Regions from separate parts of the Micromonospora sp. WMMD956 genome, predicted to be linked through region 1. Evidence: riboswitches for the same ligand, from Rfam matches in the RefSeq annotation. Region 1 holds a riboswitch; the other holds the start of a gene.
The links. Region 1 has a riboswitch for cobalamin ahead of O7628_RS16290 (acyl-CoA thioesterase). Riboswitches for the same ligand answer to the same signal wherever they lie in the genome.

Region 1 (14,457 bases):
CACCGGCCAGCCCGACCCCGAGTGCGTCCGCCAGCACCACGGCACCGGCCCCGTCACCCACCGTGTCGGCGACCGCCGCCCCGACTGCCGCGCCGACCGCCCCGGGGGGTGCGGGTGGCCTACCGACGACCGGCGCGGCGATCACCACGTACGTGCTGATCGCGCTCCTGATGGTCGGTGGTGGGTCGCTGCTGCTGCTCCTCAGCCGATGGAGGGCGACGTGATCGTCCGGATCGTCCGCGCCGGGCTGGCCGTCGTCCTGGCCGCCGTCGGCGTGGTGGGCGAACCGGGCAGCCCGGCGATGGCCGCCGGTGCGGCCGGCTACTGCCCGGACGCCTCCGGCGTCACCGTGGTGGTCGACTTCAACGAACTCGGCGGCGGAACGGTGGTGCGGTGCGCCCGGGGCGAGCAGCCGACCGGCCTGACGGCGCTGAAGAGCGCCGGTTTCCAGGTCACCGGCACGCTGCGCTGGGGCGAGGGGTTCGTCTGCCGGATCGAGGGCAAACCGTCGGCGGCGGCCGAGAAGTGCGTCGACACGCCTCCGGCCAGCGCCTACTGGTCGTACTGGCACGCGGCCGACGGTGGCAGTTGGACGTACAGCGACAAGGGTGTGCTCAACCGCAAGCCGCCGGCCGGCACCTTCGAGGGCTGGTCGTTCTCCCTCAACCGCACCGCCAACGACGCGCCCCGTCCCGGCATCGCACCGAAACGACCGTCGCCACCACCACCGCCCACCACCGGTGGCGCACCGGTCACGCCACCGGCAGGCGGCGGGCCGGTCGCGCCTTCGTCGGCGGCCGGCGGTGGCCCCGGTTCGGCAGCGCCGACGACACGCGCGTCCGGGTCTGCGGCGCCCTCCGCTAGGACACCGGTCAGTGGATCGCCGGAGACACCTGGCGCGCCGGCCACCGCGCCGCCGACCGGCGGGTCCGGCGGCCCATCGCCGAGCGACTCCGAGGAACCGGTGCTGACCGGTGTCGCCGCACCCCGTGGCGACGGTGGCGTCCCGCTGGGCACGGCGGCGGGGGTGTTGCTGCTGGCGGCACTCGCCGCCGGTGGCGTGATCGCCGCCAGGCGGCGGCGGACCGCCGACCAGGATGACTGACCGGGCCAGACGCCACCCGGGCGCGACCGCCCGGACCGGCCGGGCGGCGTCGTGGTGGCCGTCGGCGCCGCTGCCCCGAGGGCTGCACCCGGGCGCGTGGTGGCTCTGGGCGCTGGGCTTGGCCACGGCGGCCAGTCACACCACCAATCCGTTGCCGCTGGCACTGCTGATCGCCGTCGCCGCGCTGGTGGTCGTCCGGCGGCGCGGCGACGCGCCCTGGGCGCTGGCGTTCCGGATGTACCTGGTGCTCGGCGCGGTGATCGTGGTGATGCGGGTGGTGTTTCGCATCGTGTTCGGCGGCGGGCAGGGCGACCACGTGCTGATCCGGTTGCCGGAGGTCCCGCTGCCAGCCTGGGCGGCCGGCATCCGGTTGTTCGGGCCCGTCGCCGTCGAGCAGGTCCTCGGCGGGTTCTACGACGGGCTGCGGCTGGCCGCGATGCTGATCTGCCTCGGCGCGGCGAACGCGCTGGCCAACCCGAAACGGCTACTCAAGGCGGTGCCCGGCGCGTTGTACGCGGTCGGCACGGCCGTCGTGGTCGCGTTGTCGGTCGCCCCGCAGCTGGTGGAGAGCGTGCTACGGGTCCGCCGGGCACGACGGTTGCGTGGCGCGTCCGGGCGCGGGATGCGGGCGTTGCAGGGCATCGCCCTGCCGGTGCTGGCCGACGCGCTGGACCGGTCCCTGGCCCTCGCGGCGGCGATGGACTCCCGGGGCTACGGCCGGACCGCGGCCGTGCCCCCGGGCCAGCGCGCCACCACCGGCGCGCTGGTGCTCGGCGGGCTGATCGGCGTGTGTGCCGGCACGTACGGGCTGCTCGACACCGGGGCCGGCTACCTCGGCCTGCCACTGCTCCTCGGTGGCCTGGCCACCGCCGTGGCCGGGATGCTGCTGGCCGGCCGCAGGGTCCTCCGCAGCCGCTACCGGCCGGATCGCTGGCACCCGGCCGAGCTGCTCGTCGCCGGCTGCGGCGTGGCCGCCGCCGCGCTGACCACGCTGGCCGGCGCGGTCGCCCCGGAGCTGCTCTACCCTCCGGTCAGCCCGCTCACCTGGCCCCAGCTGACGCCGTTGATGCTGCTCGCCGTCGCGGTCGCGGCGGCCCCCGCCTGGCTGGCGCCGCCACCGCCCGCGGCGCGGGTCGCCCGCCCACCGGCGGCGGTCCCGGCGCTCCCCGCCCCAGGCCCGCGGGTGGACACGGCACGCCCCGCCACCACGTCGTCGCCGGTGACGGAAGGCCCCTTATGATCATTTTTGACCGGGTCACCGTCCGCTACGTCGAGGGCGGGTCGCCGCCGCTGCGGGACGTGACGCTCCGGGTCGAGGAGGGCGAGCTCTGCCTGGTCGCCGGCCGGACCGGCGCCGGCAAGTCGACCCTGTTGCGGGCGATCAACGGACTGGTGCCGCACTTCACCGGCGGCACCCTGCACGGCACCGTCACCGTGGACGGCCGGGACACCCGCCGGCACCCGCCACGCGACCTCGCCGACGTCGTCGGCGTGGTCGGTCAGGACCCCATGGCCGGGTTCGTCACCGACACCGTCGAGGAGGAACTGGCGTACGGGATGGAGCAGTTGGCCCTGCCACCGACGGTCATGCGCAAGCGGGTGGAGGAGACCCTCGACCTGCTCGGCATCGCGGACCTGCGCGACCGGCCGCTGCGGACGCTTTCCGGCGGCCAGCAGCAGCGGGTCGCCATCGGCGCGGTGCTCACGGCCCATCCCCGGGTGCTGGTGCTCGACGAGCCCACCTCCGCGTTGGACCCCACCGCCGCGGAGGACGTGCTCGCCACCGTCACCCGGCTGGTACACGACCTCGGCGTGACCGTGGTGTTGGCCGAGCACCGGCTGGAGCGGGTGGTGCAGTACGCCGACCGGCTGCTCTACCTGCCCGGCGACGGGAGCGTGATCGACGGGACACCGGCAACGGTGCTGGCGCACATCGACATCGCGCCGCCGCTGATCGAGCTGGGTCGCCTCGCCGGCTGGACACCCCTGCCGCTGTCGGTGCGCGACGCTCGTCGGCAGGCGTCCGGCCTGCGGCGTCGGCTCGCTGACGTGGACCCGCCGCCGCCCGAGACGATGACGGAGAGGGCGGCGGCGCTGACCGCGCGGAAGATCGTCGTACGGTATCCGGGCACGGTCGCGGTGGCCGGCGTCGACGTCGACCTGCGTTCCGGCGAGGTCGTCGCGTTGATGGGCCGCAATGGGTCCGGCAAGTCGAGTCTGCTGTGGGCGGTGCAGGGTAGCGGCCCCCGCCACGGCGGCACCGTCGACGTGGCCGGACCGCAGGGGACCGTCGACCCGAAGAGGCTGCCGGCGGGCCGGGCCCGCCGGCACGTCGGCCTTGTCCCGCAGAACTCCGGCGATCTGCTCTACCTGGAGACCGTGGACGCCGAATGCGCCCAGGCCGACCGGGAGACCGCGGCGCCGACCGGCACCTGCCGGGCGCTGCTGGACCAGCTCACCCCCGGCCTGCCCGCCGACCGGCATCCCCGTGACCTGTCCGAGGGGCAGCGGCTGGCCCTCGCGCTCGCCGTCCAGCTCACCGCCGCTCCGCCGGTGGTGCTGCTCGACGAGCCGACCCGTGGCCTGGACTACCACGCCAAGCGGCAGTTCACCGAGGTCGTCCGCGCGTTGGCCGCCGCCGGCCGCGCCGTGGTGGTCGCCACCCACGATGTCGAACTCGTCGCGGCCCTCGCCGATCGGGTGATCGTCATGGCCGAGGGGGACATCGTCTCCGACGGCAGCACGGCGGAGGTCATGCTCGCGTCACCGGCGTTCGCCCCGCAGGTGGCCAAGGTCCTCGCCCCCGCGCCGTGGCTCACTGTGGAACAGGTCGCCACCGCGTTGACCCAGACCCAGGCACCGGCGTGACCGTGTTGCGGGTCGCCCCGCGTACCGCCGTGGTGCTGGCCCTGGCCTCGGCCGCCGCCCTGGCGACCTTCACCTGGCCGTTCTTCGTCCCCGCGCAGCCGGAATCCACCGCCCGCACCGGCGAGGCACCGGTGGTCTTCTTCCTGATGCTGCCGGTGCTCGTGGCGCTCGTGCTGGCCGAACTCACCTCCGGTGGCATGGACAGCAAAGCCCTGGCGATGCTCGGTGTGCTCGCCGCCGTCAACGCCGCGCTGCGCCCCCTGGGCGCGGGCACCGCCGGCATCGAGACCGTGTTCTTCCTCCTCGTCCTAGCCGGCCGGGTCTTCGGCCCCGGATTCGGTTTCCTGCTCGGTTCGACGTCCCTGTTCGCCTCCGCCCTGCTCACCGCCGGTGTCGGACCGTGGCTGCCGTTCCAGATGCTGTGCGCGTCCTGGATCGGCCTGGGCGCCGGCCTGCTTCCGGCGAGGCTGCGCGGACGGGCCGAGACCGCCGTCCTGGCGGCCTACGGCGCGCTCGCCGCCTACGGCTACGGCCTGCTGATGAACCTGTGGTTCTGGCCGTTCAGCGTCGGAGCGGACACCCAACTGTCCTACGTCGCGGGCGCGCCGGTGCTGGAGAACCTGCACCGCCTCGCCCTGTTCACCGCAGTCACCTCCACCTTCGGCTGGGACACCGGCCGCGCGATCACCACCGCGGTGGCGATCGTCCTGGCCGGCCCGGCGGTGCTCGCCGCGCTGCGCCGCGCCGCGCGCCGGGCCGCGTTCGACGCTCCGGTCACCTTCGTCGCAGCCGAACCGCAGCCGCCGGACCCGGTCGCCGACAGCGCCGAGGTCGCAGGCCCGGCCGGCACCGACGTGACCGATCCCGCCGCCGGGCCGGCCTCTGCGTCACCCGCCAGGCCACCCGGATCCATCGGCAAGGGCGATGGGGGAGGTAGGTCACATCCAGGTCCGAGCCGGCCGTCAGCTGACCAAGAACGCTAGGCTGGTTACCGGCGCTGGTTCGCCCAGGCGTTGTCACGCTCGGGCGTCGTAAGAGGGAACCCGGTGGGAATCCGGGACTGCCCCGCAGCGGTGAGTGGGAACGACCGCCGTCACCGGCACTGGGCCCGTAGGGCCCGGGAAGCGACGGCCAGTAGGAGACACCGGCGTACCCGGTCATGCCCGCGAGTCCGAAGACCTGCCCGCGCTGCGCACACAAGAGGTGTGTGCGCAGCCGTCGACCTCGCGGGCGGGTCGGGCGGGTGACGCGCTGCGGCGGGTCCTCGACGTGCGTGCCGGCTGGTCGACGGCATGCTTCCCGAGGACGGATGAACCATGCACGAGAGCGCCATTCTCGCCGGCCGGCCCCCGTCGGCGTCGCATCTGACCCTGTCACAGATCATGGACCAGCATCACACCAACCTGATGGGCACCGTCCACGGCGGCCGGATTCTCAACCTCATCGACTCCGTCGCCGGAGTGGTGGCCGCTCGGCATTCCGACGGGCCCGCAGTCACCGCCGCCATCGACGAGACCGCCTTCCTGCGCGCCGTGCGGGTCGGCGACGTCGTCCACGTCGACGCCCGGATCACCTGGGCCGGCCGCAGCTCGATGGAGGTCGCCGTCAAGGTCAGCGCGGATCGGTGGGATCGGGCGGTGCCGCCGGTCGACGTGGCCACCGCGCATCTGGTCATGGTCGCCGTCGACGACGACGGGCAACCACGGCCGGTGCCGCCGCTGCTGGCCGAGACCGACGGCGACCGGCGACGCTACCGTGAGGCGCAGATCCGCCGCGAGCACCGTCTCGCCTTGCGTCGGGCGCTACTCGACGGTGCCGAGGACGGCTGAGACCTGTCGCATTGTCGCCGCGACGCCCGCCGATCACCTCGCCACCACCGCTCAGGATCGTTGTTGCGTTGGTCGTCATCGGCGTGGATTGCGGTTGTGCGACTGCTCCTCTGAAGGAGTCTTCGTTCGTTCTGTAGCCTGGTGAGCGGTGTCTCGCGTGTCCGGAGGGCCCGTGTGGACAGTCAGCGCAGGTCCTTGCCGATGGTGGCATGAGTCAGCCGGGCGCTGGGGTCGGCGCCCAGGGTCAGCGGTGACGGGGGGATGCCGGCGCGCACGAGAAGACCGCCGATGGCGGCGATCATGGCGCCGTTGTCGGTGCAGAGTCGCGGCGCGGGGACGCGCAGGGTGATACCGACGGCAGCGCAGCGCTGTTCGGCGAGGGCGCGTACGCGACTGTTGGCGGCGACGCCGCCGACGAGCAGAAGCGTGTCGACGTGGTGGTCGCGGCACGCGGCGACGGCCTTGCGGGTAAGTATGTCGGCGACGGCTTCCTGGAACGACGCGGCGATGTCGGCCACAGGTAGCGGCCCGCAGTGGCGTTCGGTCCAGCGGGCGACGGCGGTCTTCAGGCCGGAGAACGAGAATCGGTACGGCGGGTCCTGCGGTCCGGTCATCGGGCGCGGAAAGGCGATTGCCGTGGGGTCACCTTCGCGGGCGGCCCGGTCGATGGCGGGGCCACCGGGGTAGGGCAGGCCGAGCAGGCGGGCGACCTTGTCGAAGGCTTCGCCGGCGGCGTCGTCGGCGGTGTCGCCGAGGTGGATGACGGGGTCGCGGGCGAGGTCACCGAGGATCAGGAGCGAGGTGTGCCCGCCGGAGACGATGAGGGCGATGCTGCGCTGGGGGAGGGGGCCGTGGTCGAGGATGTCGACGGCGGCGTGGCCGGCGAGGTGGTGCACGCCGTAGAGGGGGACGCCGAGGGTGAGGGCGTAGGCCTTGCCGGCGGCGAGGCCCACCTGAACGGCGGTGGCGAGGCCGGGGCCGGCGGTGGCGGCGACGGCGTCGATGTCGGCGAAGCCGATTCCGGCCTGCTGCAGGGCGTGTTCGACCATGGGGGTGATGGCGTGCAGGTGGGCGCGGGCGGCGATCTCGGGGACGACGCCGCCGAAGCGGGCGTGTTCGTCCATGCTGGTGGCGAGGGCGTCGCCGAGCAGGACGCCGTCGGCGACGATGCCGACGCCGGTCTCGTCGCAGGACGTTTCGATGCCGAGGACGACCGGCATGTTTCAGTTCTGTCCGGTGCCGACGCCGACGCCGGGGTGTTCGGCGGCGGCGGCGAGCAGTTGTTTGCGGAGCTTGGCGGGTAGCCGGTCGACGTAGGCGAGGCCGTCGAGGTGGTCGACCTCGTGTTGCAGGCAGCGGGCGAGGGTGCCGGTGCCGTCGATGCGCACGGGCCGGCCGTGCAGGTCGACGCCGGTGACGGTGGCGGTGGCCGGGCGGGTGACCTCGGCGTACTGGCCGGGCACGGACAGGCAGCCCTCGCTGTCGGTGACGAGATTCCGCTGGTCGGGTAGCTGCAGGACCGGGTTGATCACGTGGGCGACGGTGTGGGCGCCGGTGGCGTCGGGGCAGTCGAGGACGAAGATCCGGGCGTCGACGCCGATCTGGTTGGCGGCGAGGCCGACGCCGTGCGCCGTGTACATGCTGGCGAACATGTCCGCCACGAGGTGGGCGAGGGCGTCGTCGAAGACGGTCACCTCGGCGCAGCGGTGGTGCAGCACCGGGGTGCCGTAGCGGGTGATGGGTCGTGGGGTGCCGGTCGGTGTCTGCACAGTCGCCCATACTATGCAATTGCCAAAGACTTGCAGTAAGGGGTGGGGCGGTATGCGGACGGCGGAGATCAAGTGGCGGTTCCTCGCCCACTTCGAGGCGAACGGTCACGTCGTGGTGCCGTCGGCTCCGCTGCCCGCCATCAGCGACCCGAACCTGCTGTTCGTCAACGCGGGCATGGTGCAGTTCGTGCCCTACTTCCTGGGGCAGCAGACCCCGCCGTACGCGCGGGCGACGAGTGTGCAGAAGTGCATCCGTACGCCGGACATCGACGAGGTCGGCAAGACCAGCCGGCATGGCACGTTCTTCCAGATGAACGGCAATTTCTCCTTCGGTGACTACTTCAAGTCCGGGGCGATCCCGCTGGCCTGGGACCTGGCCACCAAGTCGGTGGAGGCGGGCGGCTTCGGGCTGGACCCGGAGCGGATCTGGGCCACCGTCTACCTGGACGACGACGAGGCGTACGACATCTGGCGGGCCACCGGCGTGCCGGCCGAGCGGATCGTGCGTCGGGGCAAGGCCGACAACTTCTGGTCGATGGGCATCCCCGGCCCGTGCGGCCCCTGCTCGGAGCTGTACTACGACCGCGGCCCGGCCTACGGCCGTGAGGGCGGCCCGGAGGTCGACGAGGACCGCTACCTGGAGTTCTGGAACCTCGTCTTCATGCAGTCCGAGCGCGGCCCGGGCACCGGTAAGGAGGACTTCCCGATCCTCGGTGACCTGCCGGCGAAGAACATCGACACCGGCATGGGCCTGGAGCGGATGGCCTCGCTGCTGCAGGGCGTGGACAACCTCTACGAGATCGACGAGGTCAAGCCGATCCTCGACAGGGCCGCCGAGCTGACCGGCAAGCGCTACGGCGTGCACTCCGGTCACGCGGCCAACGAGTCGCACCCGGACGACGTGCGGCTGCGGGTCGTCGCCGACCACGTGCGCACTGCGCTGATGCTCATCGGCGACGGCGTGACCCCGTCGAACGAGGGCCGCGGCTACGTCCTGCGGCGGATCATGCGCCGGGCGATCCGGGCGGTGCGGCTGCTCGGCTACGCCGACCGGGCGCTGCCGGAGCTGTTGCCGGTGGCCCGCGACTGCATGGCGCCGTCGTATCCGGAGCTGGCCGAGGACTTCGGCCGCATCTCGCAGTACGCGTACGCCGAGGAGGACGCGTTCCTGGCCACGCTGCGCGCCGGCACCACGATCCTGGACACCGCCATCGCCGAGACGAAGTCGGCCGGCAAGGCGGCGCTGCCCGGTGACAAGGCGTTCCAGCTGCACGACACGTACGGCTTCCCGATCGACCTGACCCTGGAGATCGCCGCCGAGCAGGGCCTGCAGGTCGACGCGGACGGCTTCCGCCGGCTGATGGCCGACCAGCGCAGCCGGGCCAAGGCCGACGCGCAAGCCCGCAAGACCGGGCACACCGACGTGTCGGCGTACCGACGGATCGTCGACACGACGGGCCTGACGGACTGGCGTGCCTACACCGACCTGACGACCGAATCGACGATCGTGGCGATCCTGACCGACGGCGAACCGGTGCCCGCCGCGACCGAGGGGCAGATCGTCACCGTGGTCCTCGACGTCACCCCGTTCTACGCCGAGTCCGGCGGGCAGGCCGCCGACGCCGGGCACCTCACCGGCACCGACGGCGCGGGCGAGGTGATCGACGTGCAGCGCCCCGTCAAGGGCCTCGTCGCCCACCAGGTCCGCGTCACCGCCGGACACCTGACGGTCGGCGCCCGCCTCACCGCGAACGTCGACGCGAGCTGGCGCCTCGGCGCCCGACAGGCCCACTCCGGCACCCACGTGCTGCACGCCGCGCTGCGGCAGGTCCTCGGCCCGACCGCGTTGCAGTCCGGCTCCTACAACCGGCCCGGCTACCTGCGGCTGGACTTCGCCTGGCCCGGCGGCCTATCCCCGGCCACCCGCAGCGAGATCGAAGACGTCGCCAACCAGGCGCTGCGTGACGACCTCCCGGTCACCGCGCAGGTCATGCCGCTGACCCGGGCCCGGGAACTCGGCGCCCTGGCCCTGTTCGGGGAGACCTACGACGAGCAGGTCCGGGTCGTCGAGATCGGCGGGGCCTGGTCCCGGGAACTGTGCGGCGGCACCCACGTAACCCACTCCAGCCAGATCGGCCTGCTCGCGCTGACCGGCGAGTCGTCCGTCGGCGCCGGTCACCGCCGCGTCGAGGCCGTTGTCGGCCTCGACGGGCTGCGCTACCTCGCCCGGGAACGCGACCTCGTCACCCAACTCGCCGCGCGGCTGCAGGCCCCGCGCGAGGACCTACCCGAACGCATCGTCGCGCTCCTCGGCCGCGCCAAGGCCGCCGAGCGCCGCGCCGACCAACTCGCCCGGGAGCTCACCGCGCAGCGGGCCCGCCGCCTCGCCGCCGAGGCGCCGGCCGTCGGTGTCACCCGCTATGTCGGGGTCGTCGCCGACGGCGAGGAGGACCCCCGGCAACTCGCCGAACTGGTGCGGGCCGCGCTACCGCAGGACCGGCCGGGCGTGGTCGCCGTCGCCGCACCGGCCGAGCGCGGCACCCGCCTGGTCGTCGCCACCACGGCGACGACGTCGGACGCGTTCGGCGCCGTACACCTGGTGAGGTCCGCGCTCGGCGGACGTGGCGGCGGCACCGCCCGCCTCGCGCAGGGCGGCGCCCCGGGTCTTACCGCCGATGCCGCGCTGGCCACCGTCGCCGGCCTGGTCCGGGCCGGCTGATCAGCGGGTGACCGTCCGTCGCCGGCTGCGGTGTGCCCGCACGTGGGCGCGGGTGGCGCAGCGCGGGGAGCAGAACCGGCGGCGGCGGTTGGTGGTCCCGTCCAGGAACACGGTGCCGCAACCGGGTTCCGCGCAGGTCTTGAACCGGTCGATGCCCTGTTCGCACAGGAACACCGCGAGTGCCCACACCGCTGCGGCCACGTGCTCGGCCGCCGGTGTGGCGCCGGGCGCGGCGACGTGCAGGTGGCGGTCCGCCGGGCCGGTGCCGGCGATGACGGGCCGTAGCCGGTGCCGGGCCAGGAGCCGGTTGAGCACGTGCACCGCCTCGCGGTCACGGCGTGCGCCGGCGTGGGCGAAGACCTCGCGGAGCTGCCGGCCCGCCTGGTGCAGCAGCGGCAGATCAGCCGGCGTCGCGACCTCGCGCGGGCGCGGCCACCCGACCGTGACGGCTGCCTCCGCGGGGGTGTTCCCCGGCGGCGCGTTGGCCAGCTGCACCGCCAGCGCCACCAACTCGGGGCTGTCGGTGAAGGCCTGCGGGCGCCGCGCCGCCGCACGGGCGACCGGCTCCGCCTCCGCGTTCGGATCGGCCGCCGGTCGGGTACGCGCGGCCGGCGCGCTCAGGTGGTCGTGGCGCGGCACGCCGGGCACCGCCCGTACACGACGACCCCGCCGCTGCCGCCGTCCATCTCGACGCCGACCTCCCGGGCCGCCGCGACACTGGCCGCCACCGCCGGCACCGGCAGCTGACGCATGCCGCCGCAGCCCTCGCACACCGCGTGATGGTGCGGGTGGTCGGCCAACCCGAACGTGGCCGCCCCACCCACCGGCACGGCATGCGCCACGCCGAGGTCGACCAACTGCCCCAGGACGCGGTGCACCGTCGACAGCTCCACCGCCAGCCCCCGGCCGGTGAGCCGCCGGTGCACCTCGCCGGCGTTGAGGTGTCGCCGCTCGACCGCGGCGTCGCCGAGCGCGTCCAGCACCGCACGCCGGGCCAGGGTCGTGCGCAGGCCGGCGCGGCGCAGCCGCTCCAGCGCCGCGTCCACCCGATCGGCCCGCGATGTGATCAATCTCTGGCTCCTCCCACCACCCGCCGTCTTGTTGCAAGATACTGGCAACAACGAAACTGCGGCAGCATCACCGAAAGAGGGATCCTGATGGCGGTCTACACCCTGCCCGACCTGACCTACGACTACGGCGCGCTGGAGCCGGCGATGTCGGGGCAGATCCTCGAGCTGCACCACGACAAGCACCACGCCGCGTACGTCAAGGGCGCCAACGACGGCCTGGAGCAGCTTGCCGAGGCCCGCGACAAGGGCGACTTCAGCAAGCTCGTCGGCCTGGAGAAGACGTACGCGTTCAACCTGTCCGGGCACGTCCTGCACACCATCTTCTGGAACAACCTGTCCCCGGACGGCGGCGACCGACCGGACGGCGAACTGGCCGCCGCCATCGACGAGCACTTCGGCTCCTTCGACGCCTTCGCCGGCCAGCTGTCCGCCGCCACCAAGAGCGTGCAGGGCTCCGGCTGGGGCGTGCTGGCGTGGGAGCCGCTGTCGAAGCGGCTGATCGTGGAACAGGTCTACGACCACCATGGCAACGTCGGCCAGGGCACCACCCCGCTGCTGGTCTTTGACGCCTGGGAGCACGCCTACTACCTGCAGTACAAGAACGTCCGCCCCGACTACGTCGACCGGCTGTGGAACCTCGTCAACTGGTCCGACGTGATCGCCCGCTTCGACGCCGCCCGCGCCACGAGCCCGAAGATCTGACCGGGTGAGCGCAGCCACTCCCGCCGCTGCGGAGCTGCTCCAACGCGCCGCCGGGGTCATCGCCGCCAAACACCGCGGTGACCCCGCCGGCGCCGAGGAACTGCTCGCCGCGTTCCCCAGCGAGCAGGCCCGCACCCTTGGCTTCTACCTGCTCGCCGACCTCGCGCTGGGCCTGGTCCGGGCCCAGAGCGGCCAGAGCATGGACGAACTGGTCCGTGAGCTGTCCCTGCTCGTGGCCACGACGGCGGGGAGTCCCCCGGTCACCCCGTGACCGTACCCCCGCACCCCACCGAGACAGCCTTGTTGCAAACACTTGGCAATTGCCGAAGTATGGTCACAGGTAGTGCCCGCGAGTGGGCGTACCTCGCAGGCGGTCCCCCCGGCACGCGATGATCCGTAACACCGCCGGGGGTGACCACCGCCCACATGCCTCCGGCGCGTCGGTCGGCGTACCAGTCGAGGTGTTCGACGCCACGCCCTGTCCGACCCGCCCAACGGGGAACTGACCCGCGCTGGGGCCGCCACGACCAACGCTGGCGGCCCAGAGGCGGTCTGCTTGGCTCGCCCCGGATGGGTGCCGGACCTGGCCGAGCTGTTTGGGTGGCCCGGGCCACGGTTCACCGGGCGGTGGGAAGGCGCGGCGTCGAAGTCGGCCTGAAGGGCTTGCATCCTGTACCTGGGTACAGGCTTACCGTCGTGGCATGACCACGAACGACGATGTAACCGGTCCGTCATGGGTGCCCGAGGCATGCACCCTGCCCACCGCGCAGCGGCCGCCGCGGCTGGCCGAGTTCGATGACCTGTTCGCCACCGCGCTTGTCGGGCAGCAGCGGCCGGCGCCGACGCGGCTGCGGTGCAGCTCGCCCCCGGCAGCCGAGGCCACCGCACGGACCTGACCGGGCGGGAGGGCGTGTGCTGCTGGCATGGTCGTAGACAAGTTCCGTCCGGACCGGTGGGACGTCATCGGTGCGCTGATCTGCCTGGCCGGCGTCGCGGTCATCATGTACGCGCCCCGCCCGACCGGCTGACGCCGATCCTCCGGCGGGGCCGCCGCGTACCCGAAGCCTCGCGGCGGCGCATGATGGTACGTGGACGTGCAACTGCTGGTGGTCGCCGACTGTCCGAACGAAGGGCCCGCCGCCGTGCTGCTACGCCGGGCGCTCGACGACGTCGGCTTGTCCACGGTGCGGTTCACCACCCGCATCGTCAGCGACCAGGCCGAGGCCGAGCAGCTCGGCTTCACCGGCTCGTCCAGCGTCTTCACCGACGGGCGCGATTCGTTTGCGCAGCCCGGCCAGCGCCCGGCGCTGGCGTGCCGGCTGTACCGCGACGCCGCGGCGACCTCCGGCGTGCCACCGCTCGCCGGGCTGCGACAGACGCTCAAGCAGGCCGCTGACCGACAGCCCTGAGCCGGCGCCCTCGCCTCCCTCGATCGCCGTCGCCCTGATCATCGGCACCATCGAACTGATCGGCGTCCTCGCCGGCCAGGCCAACATCACCTCCGGTCCGCCGGCGGCGATCGCCGACATCCCCTCGACTACGCCGGCTACGGCATCACGGGCCTGTTCGTCGTCGCCTGGCTCGTCGCCATCGCGGTCTGGCGCGCGCCCGGATCGGGGAACGCTGGTCGGCCAACCTGGCCCCCACGGCCACAGAGTGACGGTGCACCTGACACGCGCGGCCACCGCCCCAGACCAGAGCCCCATATCGTGGTCGCCTTGCCGGCCCCGGTGATACCACGCGAAGCCGTACTGATCGGTCGCCGCGAGCCCGGTACGCGTGGAATCAGGCCCGGTCGCGAAACGGCGGCCGGCGACCAGCCGGCCTGGGCACCATGCCGTACGCCCGCCCTGCGCTCGGTGATGCCCTGATGCTGCGCAGGTCCCGCACATCGTGTTCTCCTTCCGGGGCGCCCCGGTCTTCTTCAAGCACCTGAGGGCTGGAGCGTGTCGGTGATGTACTCAGGCACGTCGGCGGGAGTAGAAGGCAGCATCACAGTGGGGCCTCTCACGGAGCGGAGTCGGTGGTCGCCACCGAGCGTGCCGAGCGGCTCGGCCCTGGGAGCCGTCCTACCGTCGTTCGGTCCGCCTGATGGCAACCGCAACGAACGACGCTCGACTCTGCGACGCGAACAAGTCGCCGGGCTGGCGGGCCATCGCTTACTCAGGTGGTACAGCGGTGGGTGCCATCGGTTCGACGTGGTGGCTGTCCCACACCCACTGGTCGTCGCCGTGGTCGGCCAGGGTGCTGCACCGGTAACGCAGCAGGTCCACGTCCGTGCACGGGTCCGGACCGCCGGGATGCGGAGGCGTCGGGTCCATGGCGGCGTCTGCGTTGTAGACGAGCCGGTCGGCCAGCCGGTAGTCACGGCGGAAGGCGGTGCGCCACTGCGAGT
Region 2 (14,457 bases), 3.7 Mb from region 1:
CGCCCCGAGCGCCAGGAGGCGTTCGAGCTCGGCGTCCTGGTCGCGGTCGGTGGCGTTGACGTCGATGTGCAGCCGGGGCTTCGCCGGCTCCGGCTCGTCGGCCGGGGCGAGGATGATCGTCGGCTGCGGGCCGCCGAACCCCTCGCGCGGCCCGATCTCGATGCTGCCGTCGCCCTCGCGGTCGAGGACCACGTAGTCCAGCACCGCGCACCAGAACCGCGCCAGCGCCTCGGGGTCGCGGCAGCTGAGCACGAGTTCGCTGATCCGACAGGCCATCGACGCCACCTCACCCCTGATGTGGGAACGGTTCCCGCGCTCCCCGAGCGAAGCACACCGGAGACCGCCGGGTCTCGCAGCGCGGCCGGGTCGCCGCCGATCGCGCCGGCCGCCCGCGCCTGCACCGGCAGGTTACCCGACGCGGTGGCCCCGACCAGCCCCGCGAACATCGCAGGCACGGCAGTGGTCGCGCCGCGCGCCGGAAGAGCGACGTGGATCGAGCCCCGCGTGTCCCACGTCACATCGGTGGGGGCGGGCCGGGCCTGAGACAGGTGCGCCCACCCGTCTTCCCCGCTGAGGCACGGGGCAGGCGCGCCAACAGTCCGGACGAGGGGAAACCGATGACGCGCGTGAAGATCTCGGCCGATCGCTTCGGGCGCTGGGCCCTGGTCACCGGGGCCTCGTCCGGCATCGGCCGCGAGTTCGCCCGGCAACTGGCCGCGAACGGCCTCCACGTGGTCCTCGCCGCCCGGGACGGGGGGTCCGCGCCCCACAGCAGGTCGGCGAACTCGGCGATCGTCACCGGCTCACCGGCGCGGGCCAGCAACAGCGCCAGCACCGAACGCTGCTGGGCCGGGCCCAGGTCCACCTCAAGGCCGTCCCGAAGGACCCGCAGGGGCCCGAGCACCTCGAAGCGCAGCACGCCAGATGCCACCGTCCCTGGTGCCGTGCCCCTCACCGCGGGGACCGAGAAGAGATCACCGATGGTACGTCCGCTCCACGTGGCCGGGTTGTCGAAAGGACGCCGGTTCCTGCCCGGTCCTCGCGCCGGGCCCGGCGCTGTTCCTGACCGGCCGGACCCGACCGGGGTGGGTCGCCGGGGGGGGCGGCGGCCGTGCCCGCCCCCGGCGACGGCTCAGAACGCCCGGAAGGAGTGGTACTCGCCGGCCGGGAAGGTGCGCAGGGTGCCCAGCCCCACCGCCGTGCCCGCGCCGGCAGACGCGGCGTGCGCCGGCAGCGCCGTCGCGGCGGTGGCCCCCGCCACGGCGGCCAGGCCGACGGCGATACGAATGATCCGCTTCCTCATGCTGTTGCCTCCTGTGCTCGACCAACTGTCGGTGTTTCTCAGGTCACCATCCGCCGGGACGCGTGCGGTCTCCACCGTCACGCACGGTGATTAACCGACGAAATTGGATGCCGTCGCCGTTGAATCCGGCGGCGTCGCTCACGTGGCACCCACCGACCGGCAGGATCGGGCGTCGGTCCGGGCGGTCTCGTCACAACTGCCGCCCCGACACGTCCCGGGCGACGATGCCGTCCAGCCGCCGGCCGGGAGACAGCGCCTGCGGCGGGAACCAGAAGACCACCACGTCGGGGTCCTCGCTCCACCGGGCCAGCCTCGCGGCGACGGCGCGCCCGTCGACGGTGCCGGTGATCTGCGCGGCGGGCCCCACGAAGTAACCGAACGTGGGCACCGGGTTGGCGGGCGGAAGCCTGGCCGACGGCTCGTACCCGATCTGGTGGAAGCCCGGCCGCCGGTCGCCGCCCGCGATGTCGTTCGCCAGGTGGTCCGGGGTCAGCCGGCCGTCAGGGGCGCGCCGGCCGGCGACGAGCCCCACCGTCACGCCCGGCGCGTCGGGGACGGCGACCGGGGTGAAGTAGAACACCCGCTCGTCGTCGCCGTACCGGATCCCGGTCCGGACGATCTCACCGAGCGCCTGCCTGCTGGGCGGATCCGTGGCGACGGCGCTCCGATCGGTCGACGGGGTCGCCGGTGGGGTCGCCGGCGCGGTCGCGGCCGGCTCCGCCCCCCATGGGGGCGGCTCGGCCCGCCGGAGCGCGACCGTGGTCCCGACGATCGCCGCCACGACGGCGAGCATGACCGCCCCGCTGCGCGCCGCCCGGCGGCGACGCAGCCGACGGCCCTCCCGCATGATCGCCTCGACGTCGAACCGGTCCCCCCGGCCCCGCTCCGTGCTGCGCATGGCCGCGCGGAGGCGGTCTGCCTCGTTCATCGGCTTCCTCCAGGGGGAGTCGGCGCCTCGACCAGGGTCTGCCGCAGCTTCTCCAGGGCGCGGGAACTGGTGCTCTTGACCGTGCCCAGCGAGACCCCGAGCTCGCGGGCGACCTCCTGCTCCGGGAGGTCGAACAGGTAGCGCAGCACCACGATCGCCCGCTCCCGCGCGGTGAGCGTGCCGAGGGCCACCTGGAGGAGCCGCCGGGCGGTCACCTCCTCCGCGACGTCGCCCCGCTGCCGGTGCGGCAACTCGTCGGTGGGCTGCTCCCGGATCGGCCGCCGCCAGTTGTCGATGATGTGGTTGACCATCACCTGTCGCGTGTACGCGTAGGGGTCGTCGCGGCGCACCCGCGCCCACGAGGCGTAGGTGCGGACCAGGGCAGTCTGCGTGGCGTCCTCGGCCTGGTGATGGTCACCGGTCAGCAGGAACGCCGCGTGCGCCAGCCGCCCGGAGGCCGCCTGGACGAACTCGACGAACTCCGGGTCACCTCTGGCCATCGCCGTCCCTCATCTGCCTCACGCCCTCCTCCGACGGGTGACGCCCCGGAAAGGTTGAGCCGTCGGCGGACCAACTTTCGCCGCCGGCCGCCCGTCCCCTCTGCCGCGTGCCCCGACCGGGGCGCCGGCCGAAGGAGGACCATGGTTCCGCACCCGCCCGCCGCGCTCGCCCGCAGGGCTGCCGCCGCGTCGTCGGCCGTGGCGCTGGCGGCCGTGCTGCTGGCCGGCTGCGCGCCCGCCCCCGCCGCGCCGGCCCCGCCGGCCCCCGTGTCCTCCGGGGGCGCGCCGGCCGCCGCCGCGCCCCCCGCGCCGCCGCCCGCCCCGCCCGTCAGCTATCCCGCCGGGGGCGGCAACCGGTGGGACGTCGCCGCCGGCGAGGCGGCCCCGGCAGCGGGGCAGGGCCGGCTGCTGCGCTACCGGGTGGCGGTCGAGCGCGACATCCGGGGCGTCCCCGTGGCGGGCTTCGCCGCCGAGGTCACCCGGATCCTCTCCGACCCGCAGGGCTGGACCGCGGGCGGGACGTGGCGGCTGCGCCGGGTCGGCCCTGGTCAGCGGGCCGACTTCACCGTCCACCTGGCGACCCCGGACACCCGCGACCTGCTCTGCCAGGACGACCCGGACGGCTACACCTCCTGCCGCAACGGCGACCGGGTGGTCCTCAACGTCGCCCGCTGGGTCAAGGGAGCGCCCGGCTTCGGCACGGACCTCGCCCACTACCGTCGGTACCTGGTCAACCACGAGGTCGGCCACCGGCTCGGCATGGGCCACCAGCTGTGCCCCGGCCGGGGCCGCCCCGCGCCGGTGATGCAGCAGCAGACGCTCGGGCTGCACGGCTGCACGCCCAACGGGTGGCCGTACCCGAACGGCAGGCTCCACTCCGGGCCGCCCGGCGCCTACGCCGATCCGATCCCGCCCCGCGACCGGGGTCGGCCGGCGCAGCCGCCGGGTCAGAAGTCCTCGTCGAAGCCCACCGTCCCGGTCACCCCGATCTGGTAGGCCGAGACCCGCCGTTCGAAGAAGTTCGACAGTTCCTGCACGTCCTGCAACTCCATGAACGCGAACGGGTTGCGGCTGTGGTAGATCGGCTCGATGCCGAGCGTGGCCAGCCGCCGGTCGGCCACGTGCTGGAGATACTCGCGCATGTCGGCCAGCGACAGCCCGGACACCCCCTGCTCCAGCAGGTCGGCGGCGAACTGCACCTCGCACTCCACGGCCTCGGTCAGCATCAGCCGCACCTGCCGCGCCAGCTCCGCGTCGAACAGCTCCGGCTCCTCGGCGCGCACGGTGTCCACCACGTCGAAGGCGAACGCCATGTGCATCGACTCGTCGCGGAACACCCAGTTGGTGCCGGAGGCCAGCCCGTGCAGCAGCCCCCGGGAACGCAGGAAGTACACGTAGGCGAACGCGCCGTAGAAGAACAGCCCCTCGATGCAGGCGGCGAAGCAGATGAGGTTGAGCAGGAACGCCCGCCGGTCGTCCCGCGTCCGCAGCTCCCGCAGCGCGTGGATCGAGTTGATCCACTTGTAGCAGAACTCGGCCTTGCGGGCGATCGACGGGATGTTCTCCACCGCCGCGAACGCGGCGAACCGTTCCCGCTCGTCGGGCACGTAGGTGTCCAGCAGGTTCAGGTAGAACTGGACGTGCACCGCCTCCTCGAACAACTGCCGGGACAGGTAGAGCCGGCCCTCCGGGGAGTTGACGTGCTGGTAGAGGTTGAGCACGAGGTTGTTGGCGACGATGGTGTCGCCGGTGGCGAAGAACGCGACCAGCCGGGACACCAGGTGCTGCTCCGCCGGGGAGAGCCGGGCGAGGTCGGCGAGGTCGGAGTGCAGGTCGACCTCCTCGACGGTCCAGGTGTTCCTGATCGCGTCCTTGAACCGGTCGAAGAACCGCGGGTAGCGCATCGGCCGCAGGGTCAGGTCCATCCCGGGGTCGAGCAGCAGGGACCGCTCGCCGGCGGGGTGGGATTCGGAAACGGTGGTCACTGGCACGCCTCGCAGCTCTCGGGGTTCTCCAGGGAGCAGGCCAGCGCCTCGTCGGCGCTCACCGCGACGACCGGCCCGGTGGCCGGGGCGACCGCGACGGTGGCCTGCTGGATCCGGGTCGCGGGACGCGACCGCAGGTAGTAGGTGGTCTTCAGCCCGGACTTCCAGGCGTACAGGTACATCGAGGAGAGCTTGCCGATGGTCGGCGCGCTCAGGAACAGGTTGAGCGACTGCGACTGGTCGACGTACGGGGCGCGGGCGGCGGCCAGGTCGATCAGCGCACGCTGCGGCAGCTCCCACGCCGTGCGGAACAGGCTCCGCACCGCCTCGGGCAGCTCGGTGACGCCCTGCACCGAGCCCTCGTCGCGCTTGATCCGCTCGCGGACCGCCGGGGTCCACAGCCCGCGCTCCTTCAGCTCACGGACCAGGTACGTGTTGACCTGGAGGAACTCGCCGGACATGGTCTCGCGCTTGAACAGGTTGGACACCTGCGGCTCGATGCACTCGTAGCAGCCGGCGATCGAGGCGATGGTGGCGGTCGGCGCGATCGCGACCAGCAGCGAGTTGCGCAGGCCGTGCGCGGCGATCCGCGCGCGCAGCGCGGCCCACCGCGCCGTCTGGGTGACCCGCGCGCCCCACAGGTCCGGGTGCAGCTCGCCGCGGGCGGCCCGGGTCTGGGCGTACGCCGGGTGCGGGCCGAACCGTTCGGCGAGCCCGGCGGAGGTCTCCAGGGCGGTCAGCAGGATCTCCTCCTGCACCCGGGTCGACAGCTCGCGGGCCTCGGGCGAGTCGAACGGCAGGCGCAGGATGAACAGCGCGTCCTGCCAGCCCATCAGCCCGAGCCCGACCGGCCGCCAGCGCGGGTTCGACGCCGCCGCCTGCGCCGCCGGGTAGTAGTTGATGTCGATGACCCGGTCGAGGAACACCACCGCCGTGCGGACCGTCGCGCGCAGCCGGTCCCAGTCGACGCCGTCGGCCCCGACGTGCGCGCCCAGGTTGACCGAGCCGAGGTTGCACACGGCCGTCTCGGCGTCGTCGTTGACCTCCAGGATCTCGGTGCACAGGTTCGACAGGTGGATCACGTTGCCCGGCTCGCCGGTCTGGTTGGACAGCCGGTTGGACGCGTCCTTGAACGTCATCCACCCGTTGCCGGTCTGCGCGAGCGTGCGCATCATCCGCCCGTACAGGTCTCGGGCCTTCACGGTGCGGACGGCCTTCTTCTCCGCCGCCCGGTACGCGGAGTCGAACGCCTCGCCGTAGAGGTCGGGCAGCTCGGGGGCGTCGGACGGGTCGATCAGCGACCAGTCGCCGTCGGCCTCGACCCGGCGCATGAACTCGTCCGGGATCCAGTTGGCCAGGTTCAGGTTGTGGGTGCGCCGGGACTCCTCGCCGGTGTTGTCCCGCAGCTCCAGGAACTCCTCGACGTCCGGGTGCCACGGTTCCAGGTAGACGCAGGCCGCGCCCTTGCGCCGGCCGCCCTGGTTGACCGCCGCCACCCCGGCGTCGAGGGTCTTGAGGAACGGCACGATCCCGTTCGACCTGCCGTTGGTGCCCCGGATCAGCGCGCCGCGGCCCCGCACCCGCGACCAGGAGATGCCGATGCCGCCGGAGAACTTCGACAGCTTCGCGACCTGGTGGTAGCGCTCGTAGATCGAGTCGAGTTCGTCGCGCGGCGAGTCGACCAGGAAGCACGACGACATCTGGGTGTGCCGGGTGCCGGAGTTGAACAGCGTCGGCGAGCTGGGCAGGTACGCCAGGCTGGACATCAGCCGGTAGAAGGCGACCGCCTCCCCCGGCGTCTGCGACAGGCCGCAGGCCACCCGCAGCAGCCAGTACTGCGGCGTCTCCACCACCAGCCGGGTCTGCGGGTGCCGCAGCAGGTAGCGGTCGGCGACGGTGCGCAGGCCGAAGTACTCGAACCGCAGGTCACCGGCCGGGTCGACGGCGTCGTCCAGCTCGCGGGCGTGGGCGGCCACGAACGCGGCCGTGTCGTCGCCGATCAGGCCGAGGCCGTGGGCGTACCGGATGGACTGGCTGAAGCTGTCCACCTGCTGCCCGCGGACCTCCTCGGCCACGTACGCGGCCAGCAGCCGCGCCGCCAGCTTCGAGTACTGCGGCTCCTCGCCGATCAGCTCCGCCGCCGTCTGGATCGACAGCTTGTCCAGCTCGGCGGTGGTCGCCCCGTCGTACAGGCCGCTGATCGTCCTCGTCGCCACCCGCAACGGATCGACCTCGTCCAGGTCGGCGACCCAGCGCTGCACCGCCTCGACGATCTTGTTGACGTCCACCGGCTCGGTGTCGCCGTCCCGCTTCCGGACCTGCATGACGTGCCGGCGTTGCCCCGGCCCCGCCAGCTCCCGCGTCGCGCCCATGTTCGCCCTCCTCAAGCCCGTGCCCGAGGTCGAGGGCGCGCGGGAGGACGCCGCCGGGCACCCGCGACGGCGCGCTTCGCCGCCGCTGCCCGGCTGATGGCGTCGGCCGTCCCACGCGGCCTTCGACCGCCGCACGCGACGCGTGCGGCACGCTGGCAGGTCTTCGGACTCGCGGGCGTCGTGCTCGGTGCCTACTGGCCGTCGCTTCCCAGGCCCGGCCGGACCCAGTGCTTCGTTGACGGCGGTCGTTCCCACTCACCGCTGCGGGGCAGCCCCGGATTCGCACCGGGTTCCCTCTTGCCTCGACCACCGTGGAGCGGCGGCCGAACCAGCTACGGGTGACACCATATATGGGCGCAAGGCGAAGATGGCAACACCAGATGATGTGTCGGGCGAGTCGCCGCGCAGCGTGACCCCACCACCGCGACGGGTGAGCGGAACGCCGGAACCGCGGGCGGCCGGCAGGGCGAGATGCAGTCGGATGACAGACGCCGCGCGCCGCCGGCCGCACGAGACTGACCGGCGAGCCGTCGCGGCGGGGCCCGCCCCGGCTCGTCACCATCCCGACCCCTCGACCGAGAGGACCACCCATGTCCGAGGAGAACAAGCGGATCGTCCGCGACTACTTCCAGGAGCTCGACCGCGGCCGGACGACCCCGCTGCACCTGTGCACCGACGACTACCGGTTCCACCCGGCCGGGCTGCCGCCGATGGACCGGCAGGGGGTGAAGGAGTTCGGTGACGCGTTCTTCGCCGGCATGCCCGACCTGCGCCACCCCCTCGTCGAGCTGATCGCCGACGGGGACCTCGTGGCGCTGCGCTGCCGGTACGAGGGCACCCACGACGGGGAGCTCATGGGCGTGCCCGCCAGCGGGCGGCGGGTCTCGGCGGTCGGCATCGGCGTCATGCGCGTCGAGGCCGGCAAGATCGCGGAGTTCTGGGTGTCGCCCGACCGGCTGACCATCATGCAGCAGATCGGCGCCCTCCCGTCGTAGCCGGACCCCAGCCGCCGGGGCGGCGCGCAGTTCGCCCGCCCCGGCGGCGGTGCGGCCCGAACGCCACCGGGCCGCCGCGCGCGTCGCGGTGACCGACGAGCGGCGGCGGCCGATCTCGGCACCGAGCTAATGGCACAGGCCGGTGCCGACCTCGTTGAAGGTCTGGCCGGCGACGGGCACGAATCGCCAGCGGTACTCGCCGGGGAACAGGGTCAGGCGGAGTACGCCGTGGACGGAGCCGTTGCGGACCTCGCTGTTGGGGGCGACAGTCGGGAAGTCCGGTTGGAGTGACCGGCCGCCGGTGCCGACGATGAACTGCCGTACGCCCCGGTCCGGGTCGGCGGCACCGGTCGGCTTTTGTGGGGCGAAGCGTTCGTACTGATGGTTGTGGGCGTTGAGCAGGAGCTCCACTCCGGCGTCGTAGAGGGCCTGGAACAGGGGCCGGTAGGCGGCGTTGCCGCGGCCGCCGGAGGCGAACAGCGGCTGGTGCCAGTAGGCGACCGTGCACCGTGCCGGGCTGTTGGCCAGGTCGGCGCGCAGCCACTGTTCCTGTGGTGATCCGGCGTGGCAGCCGCCCACCTGGGCGCAGTTGCCGTTCAGGACGACCACGTGCCACTGGCCGCCGGCCAGGTCGTAGGAGTACCAGCCCTTGTCCGGTGGTCCGGCGGCGGCTCCGAAGTAGCCGAAGTAGCCGGCGGCGTTGGGGGTGAGGTACTCGTGGTTGCCCGCGGCGGGGCGGGTGCGTGCCTTGTGTCGTCCCCAGCTGGGGGCGTAGCAGGCGGCGTACTCCTCGGGGGCGCCCTTCTCGTAGGCGGTGTCACCGATCGCGGCGATGACGCCGACTTCGGCGTCGAGGACCCGGGCGGTCTGCTCGTCGCGGTCGGAGCGGCAGTCGGCGATGTCTCCGGCAGCGAGGAGCACGGTGTCGTCGGTGCCGGGTACCCCCGTGTAGACGAGCAGCGCGGGGCCGGCCTTGTTGTTCTCGCGGCTGTGGTAGTACGCGCCGTCGGTGTTGGTGGAGAAGATGCCGAAGCTGACCACCCCGTCGCCCCGGATCGCGTCGGTGACGTTGATGTCGTGGACGGTGTCGGGCTTCACCCGCTCGATCGCCGCGAGCGAGGGGCCGGTCGGCGCCGGGCGGTTGGCGTAGGTCAGCGCGGTCTCCGACCACGAGCTGCCCACCAGGAACACGTGGCCGCCGTCGCTGCTGCCCGCGTTGCTGGTGTCCAGGGTCTGCATCCGTAGCACGGCGTGCAGGACCGGCTCGGTAAGACCGGTGACCGCGAAGGTCAGATAGGAGATCCGGTCCGGGCTGCCGGCGACGGCGAGCTGCCGTTGACTGTTGTAGTTGGTGTTCGGGGAGCTGGCGTTGGCGTAGGTGTCCCGAGTGGCGGGATAGACGTGGGTGGTGACCGCCAGGGCGGGGGGCGGTGCCACCAGGGTCGCCGCCAGCACGACGGCCGCGAGCGCCAGTGCGCGGAAGCATCTCATGAGTCATTGCAGCGCGACCGGCGTCAATCTGTCGTCAACGGCTGACACGGCGCAGTGCAGAGCGGCGGCCGGATCGGGGAGTCGAATGACAGATGTGACTCCCCCGGCCACCGCACAGCATTGGTGCGGCAACCATCCGAACGGGCGACAGGAGCCTTCACGCCATGCAGACGATCCTCATCACCGGTGCCTCCTCCGGATACGGGCGGGAGACCGCCCGGCACTTCCTTGCGCAGGGGTGGAACGTCATCGCCACCATGCGGACGCCGCGCGCGGACGGCCTGCCCGAGTCGGACCGGCTCCGCGTCCTGGAGCTCGATGTGACCAGGCCCGACACGATCACCGCCGCGTTCGCCGCGGCGGGGCCCGTCGACGCCCTGGTCAACAACGCCGGCGTCGGGCTGATCGGCGTCTTCGAGGGCACGCCCATGGCCCGGGTCCGGGAGATCTTCGAGACCAACACCTTCGGGGTGATGGCGACCACCCAGGCGGTGCTGCCGCAGTTCCGCGAGCGCGGGTCCGGGGTGGTGGTCAACGTGACCTCCAGCGTGGTGCTCGGCCACATGCCGCTCTCGGCCGTCTACAAGGCCAGCAAGATGGCCATCGAGGGGTTCACCGCGTCCCTCGCCCTGGAGCTCGCCGAGTTCGGCGTGCGGGCCAGGACCGTCGAGCCGGGGGCCTGCCTGACGACGAACTTCGCCGCCGGGGCGACGAACAACATCGACCTCACCGCCTCGCTGGAGGGACTGGTCCCGGCGCCCTACGAGCCCTTCGCGAAGAGGACGCTCGGCGGCTTCGTCAACCAGGACCTGTTCACCCGGGAGAGCGACGTCGCCGAGACGGTGTGGCGGGCCGTCCACGACACCACCGGCCAGCTGCGCTTCCCCGCCGGCCCCGACGCCCTCTGGCTCGACCAGGCGAGGTGATCGACCGGACCGCGCCGTGCGGCGCGGTCCGGCGGTCCGGCCCCGCGCGTGCGCGGCCGGACCGCCGCCCCACATCGTCACAAACACGTCAGCCGGCGTTCCTAACGTCATTCCCGGCAGCCGTGCCGACCGAGTGATTGGACCGCCCTGTGACCTGCCTGGCCAACGACAACGACACCCGCATCCGTGAGCTGCTCGCCGCGCACGGCACGCCGCTGACCCGGTTCGTCCACGGCCTGACCAACAGCAACCGGCAGACCGCCGAGGACGTCATCCAGGAGACCCTGCTGCGGGCGTGGCGACACCTCGACTCGCTGCCGCCCGACAGCGACGGCCGAAGCCGACGTTGGCTGTTCACCGTCGCCCGGCGACTGGTCATCGACGAGGCCCGGCGACGGCAGGCCAGCCCGGTCGAGGTGGCCACGCAGACGGACCAGGAGTTCGGCGCGACCGGCGACGACACCGCCGACACCGCGATCGCGAACCAGGCGTTGCGGGAGGCGGTCAGCCGGCTCAGCGCAGACCACCGCCGCGTGCTGCACGAGGTCTACTTCCGTGACCGGACGGCCCACGAGGTCGCCGCCGACCTGGATGTCCCGGTCGGCACCGTGCGCTCCCGCGTCTACTACGCGCTCCGCGCCCTCCGCGCCGCGGTGACCGAAGGCTGACGGGCACGGTCGGCGCTGGCCACCCCCGGCAGCGGCGGCACGGACGACGGGCCGGCCCGCAGGGTGCGCGGGCCGGCCCGGATCCGGGTGGCGGGCGGCTAGGAGGTCTTCAGGCTCCACCGCTGGTTCGCGCCGCCGTTGCACGACCACAGGACGATCTTCGTGCCGTTGGCGGTGGCGGCGCCGCTGGCATCCAGGCAGAGCCCCGACGCGACCCCGGTGATGGTGCCGTCGGCGTTGACGTTCCACTGCTGGTTGCTGCCGCCGTTGCAGTCCCAGATCACGACCGTGGTGCCGTTGCTGGTCCCCTGGCCGTAGGCGTCCAGGCACTTGTTGCCGTACACCTGGAGCTGCCGGCTCGACGTGTAGGTCCACCGCTGGTTGCTGCCGCCGCCGCAGTCGAAGAGCTGCACCTGGGTGCCGTTGGTCGTCGTCGAGTTCGGCACGTCCACGCAGCGGTTGGACTGCGCGCCGACGATGGTGCCCTGCTGGCCGTTGCCGCCGTTGGCCGGGGGCGGCGGCGCGACCACGGCCGGCGCGGCCGACACGACGGTGGCCCGGTCCAGCGCGACGGGGCCGTTGCCGACGACCCGTACCCGCACGACGTGCTGCCCCTGGGTGAGGGTGCCGCTGTTGAACAGCGCCACGTTGCCGCGGCGGGCGGACGCCTGGAAGCTGACCGTCTGCTCCGGACCGCCGTCGACCGAGACGGCGGCCGAGCCGTGCGACGGGTCCTGCACCCCGAACAGCACCACGCGGTTGCCGGTGACGGTGAGGGTGGCCGTGTCGCCGGCGGTGCCGCTGCGGGTGTAGTCCTTGCTGAAGGTCTGGTTGTCCCCGACGGCCTGCCAGCCGCCCGCGTAGACGAAGCTCTGCCGGTCGTTGACGTCGACCGGGAAGCCGAACGTGTACGCTCCGGCCGGCACGATCGGGTCGGTGAACGCCGTCGTGTTCACGGTGACGTTCGCCGACGTCAGGCCCGGCGCGGACGCCGTCAGCGTCACCGCGCCGGTCTGGCCCAGCGCGCTCTTGACGTACACCGCGCCGGTGCCGGCCTCCAGGGCCAGCGGGCTCTCCCCCACGACCGCCCCGGGCCCGGTGACGCTGAACGACACGGGGGCGCTGTTGGTGGGCACCACCTGGTTGTTGCTGTCCAGGGCCCGGACCACGACGCGGGTCATGTCGCCGCCGTCGGCCTTGATCGCGGAGTCGTCGGCCGTCAGCGTCAGCCGGGTCGCCGCGCCCGGGGTGTGCCGGGTGTCGGTGGCCACGACCTGCCCGCCGATCCAGCAGTCGGCCCGCAGTTGCCCGCTGCTCACGGTGATTCCGGTGAACTGGAACATCGGGTGCGGCAGGCTCGTGTACGCGTTGGGGTTGATGCGTCCGCGGGACGCCCCGTTGACGAACAGCTCGACCTGCTGGCAGTTGCCGCCGACGTAGACGGTGCCGCTGGACACACCGGGCGTCCACTGGCTGGCGATCGACACGTACGGCCCGTACAGCGCCGGGTCGCGCTGCGAGGCGTACGCGGCGGCGGCGATCTTCGGGATCCGGAAGATGTCCGAGACGCCGTGGTAGCAGGTGTAGTCCTGGCACGACGGCGGGGTGACGAACGTGGTGTTGTAGTCGAAGGCCGCCCAGCCCAGCGCGCCGGCCATGTTCGACCTGCCGGCGGCGGTGTTCTGCACGTTCAGGTGCACCCGCATCGTGTTGACCTGCGTCTGCTCCGGGTCCCACGACTTGTGCGGGGAGGTGTGCCCGACCGCCTCGGTGACCAGCCAGGGCAGCACGGTCGGCGCCTCGGCGGTGCCGGAGAAGTCGTTGTAGGTGTAGACGTCCTCCAGCAGCTCGCTGCCCTTGAAGTTGCGCACGCCGCCGGTGGGACGCGACGGGTCGAGCTGCCGGGCCAGGTTGTTGGTGCGGGTGTAGAAGTTGTGGTTGTCGCCGGACTCGTTGATCCGCACCCCCCACAGCACGACCGACGGGTGGTTGCGGTCGCGCATCACCATCTCGCGGACGTTCTCCACCGCGATGTCCTGCCAGGCGGTGTTGCCGATGTGCTGCCAGCCGGGGATCTCCTCCATGACCAGCAGGCCGATCTCGTCGGCGCGGTCGAGGAACTCCGGGTCCTGCGGGTAGTGCGAGGTCCGCACGATGTTCGCGCCGAGCTCGTACTTGATGATGTCGGCGTCCTTGGCCTGGAGCCGGTTGGGCGCGGCCCGGCCGATGTAGGGGTAGGACTCGTGCCGGTTGAGCCCGCGCAGCTTGAGCGCCTGGCCGTTGATGTAGAACTTGCCGTCGCTCTTGTTGAACTGGATGCTCCGGATGCCGATCCGGGTCTTGTGCTCGTCCACGTAGGTGGAGCCGTCGCGCACCTGCGTGTAGACGGTGTAGAGGTACGGGCGGTCCGGGTGCCAGGCGGTGGGGTTGGCGATCGTGCTGGTGTTGTAGGCGAACTCGACGGCCGACTGCGCCCCGATGGTCTGGGTGGCCGTGCCGGTGGCCACGACGTTGTTGGTGGCGTCGACGACCTGGGTGACGACGGTGACCGAGCGGGACTGTGCGCTGTCGTTGCGCACCCGGGTCCGCGCGTTGACCGTGTTGGTGTTCGGCGTGGTGAGGTACGTCCAGTCCACGCGCACCGGGTCGGTGACGATCATGTTGACGTCGCGGACGATCCCGCCCCAGACGTAGTAGTCGATCGCGCCGCCCTCCGGCGGGATGTCGCTGCGGGTCATGGAGTCGACCTTCACCGCGATCACGTTGTCGGCGCCGCCGATGTTGAGGTACGGCGTGATGTCGTACGTGAAGGAGGTGTAGGCGCCCTTGTGCTGGCCGACGAAGGTGCCGTTGACGTAGACGTCGGCGACCTTCGCGACGCCCTGGAACTCGACGGCGATCCGGCGGCCGGAGTACTGGGCGGGCAGCGTGAAGTGGCGGCGGTACCACGAGGCGGGCGCCTCGAAGTCGCCCTTGGGGAAGCCCTTGTGCGGATGGGTCCGGAAGTAGGGCAGCGTCACGGGGACGAAGCCGCTCTCGTCCAGCCCCACGGCCTGCCCGGCGCCGCCGGGCACGTCGCCGGAGAACAGCCAGTGGGTGTTGAAGTTGAGCACGGACCGGTTGGACCCCTGCGGAACGTAGGGGGCGGCGGACGCCGGTCCCGGCGGCCCGATCAGCACGAGCGCGGCGGCGGTGACCAGCGCCGTGAGGGCAGCGGCTAGCTTTCGCATTGTCCTCCCCATTTCTCGGGAATGCGGGTGGAAGAACCGGGCCGTCCGGTGCAGGCAGG

Region 2: another riboswitch for cobalamin. It lies ahead of O7628_RS31430 (ribonucleoside-diphosphate reductase subunit alpha); the one in region 1 lies ahead of O7628_RS16290 (acyl-CoA thioesterase).

What each region holds. Positions count from the first base shown of each region.
Region 1 covers NZ_JARUBI010000005.1:3,539,863-3,554,319, forward strand. Annotated here, with positions in the region: gene O7628_RS16265 (cell wall anchor protein) at 1-224, shown strand, start outside; gene O7628_RS16270 (hypothetical protein) at 302-1,105, shown strand; gene O7628_RS16275 (CbiQ family ECF transporter T component) at 1,098-2,345, shown strand; gene O7628_RS16280 (ATP-binding cassette domain-containing protein) at 2,342-3,973, shown strand; gene O7628_RS16285 (ECF transporter S component) at 3,970-4,956, shown strand; cobalamin riboswitch at 4,955-5,175, shown strand; gene O7628_RS16290 (acyl-CoA thioesterase) at 5,290-5,802, shown strand; gene tsaD (tRNA (adenosine(37)-N6)-threonylcarbamoyltransferase complex transferase subunit TsaD) at 5,985-7,022, opposite strand; gene def (peptide deformylase) at 7,026-7,541, opposite strand; gene alaS (alanine--tRNA ligase) at 7,624-10,290, shown strand; gene O7628_RS16310 (CGNR zinc finger domain-containing protein) at 10,291-10,929, opposite strand; gene O7628_RS16315 (transcriptional repressor) at 10,908-11,360, opposite strand; gene O7628_RS16320 (superoxide dismutase) at 11,448-12,062, shown strand; gene O7628_RS16325 (superoxide dismutase) at 12,067-12,333, shown strand; gene O7628_RS16330 (hypothetical protein) at 12,764-12,958, shown strand; partial or broken gene O7628_RS16335 (hypothetical protein) at 12,971-13,090, shown strand; gene O7628_RS16340 (hypothetical protein) at 13,151-13,471, shown strand; gene O7628_RS16345 (hypothetical protein) at 14,222-14,457, opposite strand, start outside.
Region 2 covers NZ_JARUBI010000005.1:7,250,666-7,265,122, forward strand. Annotated here, with positions in the region: gene O7628_RS31395 (VOC family protein) at 1-276, opposite strand, end outside; partial or broken gene O7628_RS31400 (SDR family NAD(P)-dependent oxidoreductase) at 618-752, shown strand; gene O7628_RS31405 (hypothetical protein) at 1,133-1,303, opposite strand; gene O7628_RS31410 (hypothetical protein) at 1,494-2,231, opposite strand; gene O7628_RS31415 (SigE family RNA polymerase sigma factor) at 2,228-2,731, opposite strand; gene O7628_RS31420 (DUF3152 domain-containing protein) at 2,873-3,727, shown strand; gene O7628_RS31425 (ribonucleotide-diphosphate reductase subunit beta) at 3,679-4,656, opposite strand; gene O7628_RS31430 (ribonucleoside-diphosphate reductase subunit alpha) at 4,713-7,088, opposite strand; cobalamin riboswitch at 7,225-7,436, opposite strand; gene O7628_RS31435 (ester cyclase) at 7,679-8,083, shown strand; gene O7628_RS31440 (DNRLRE domain-containing protein) at 8,210-9,574, opposite strand; gene O7628_RS31445 (SDR family oxidoreductase) at 9,739-10,500, shown strand; gene O7628_RS31450 (sigma-70 family RNA polymerase sigma factor) at 10,650-11,168, shown strand; gene O7628_RS31455 (glycoside hydrolase family 2 TIM barrel-domain containing protein) at 11,267-14,398, opposite strand.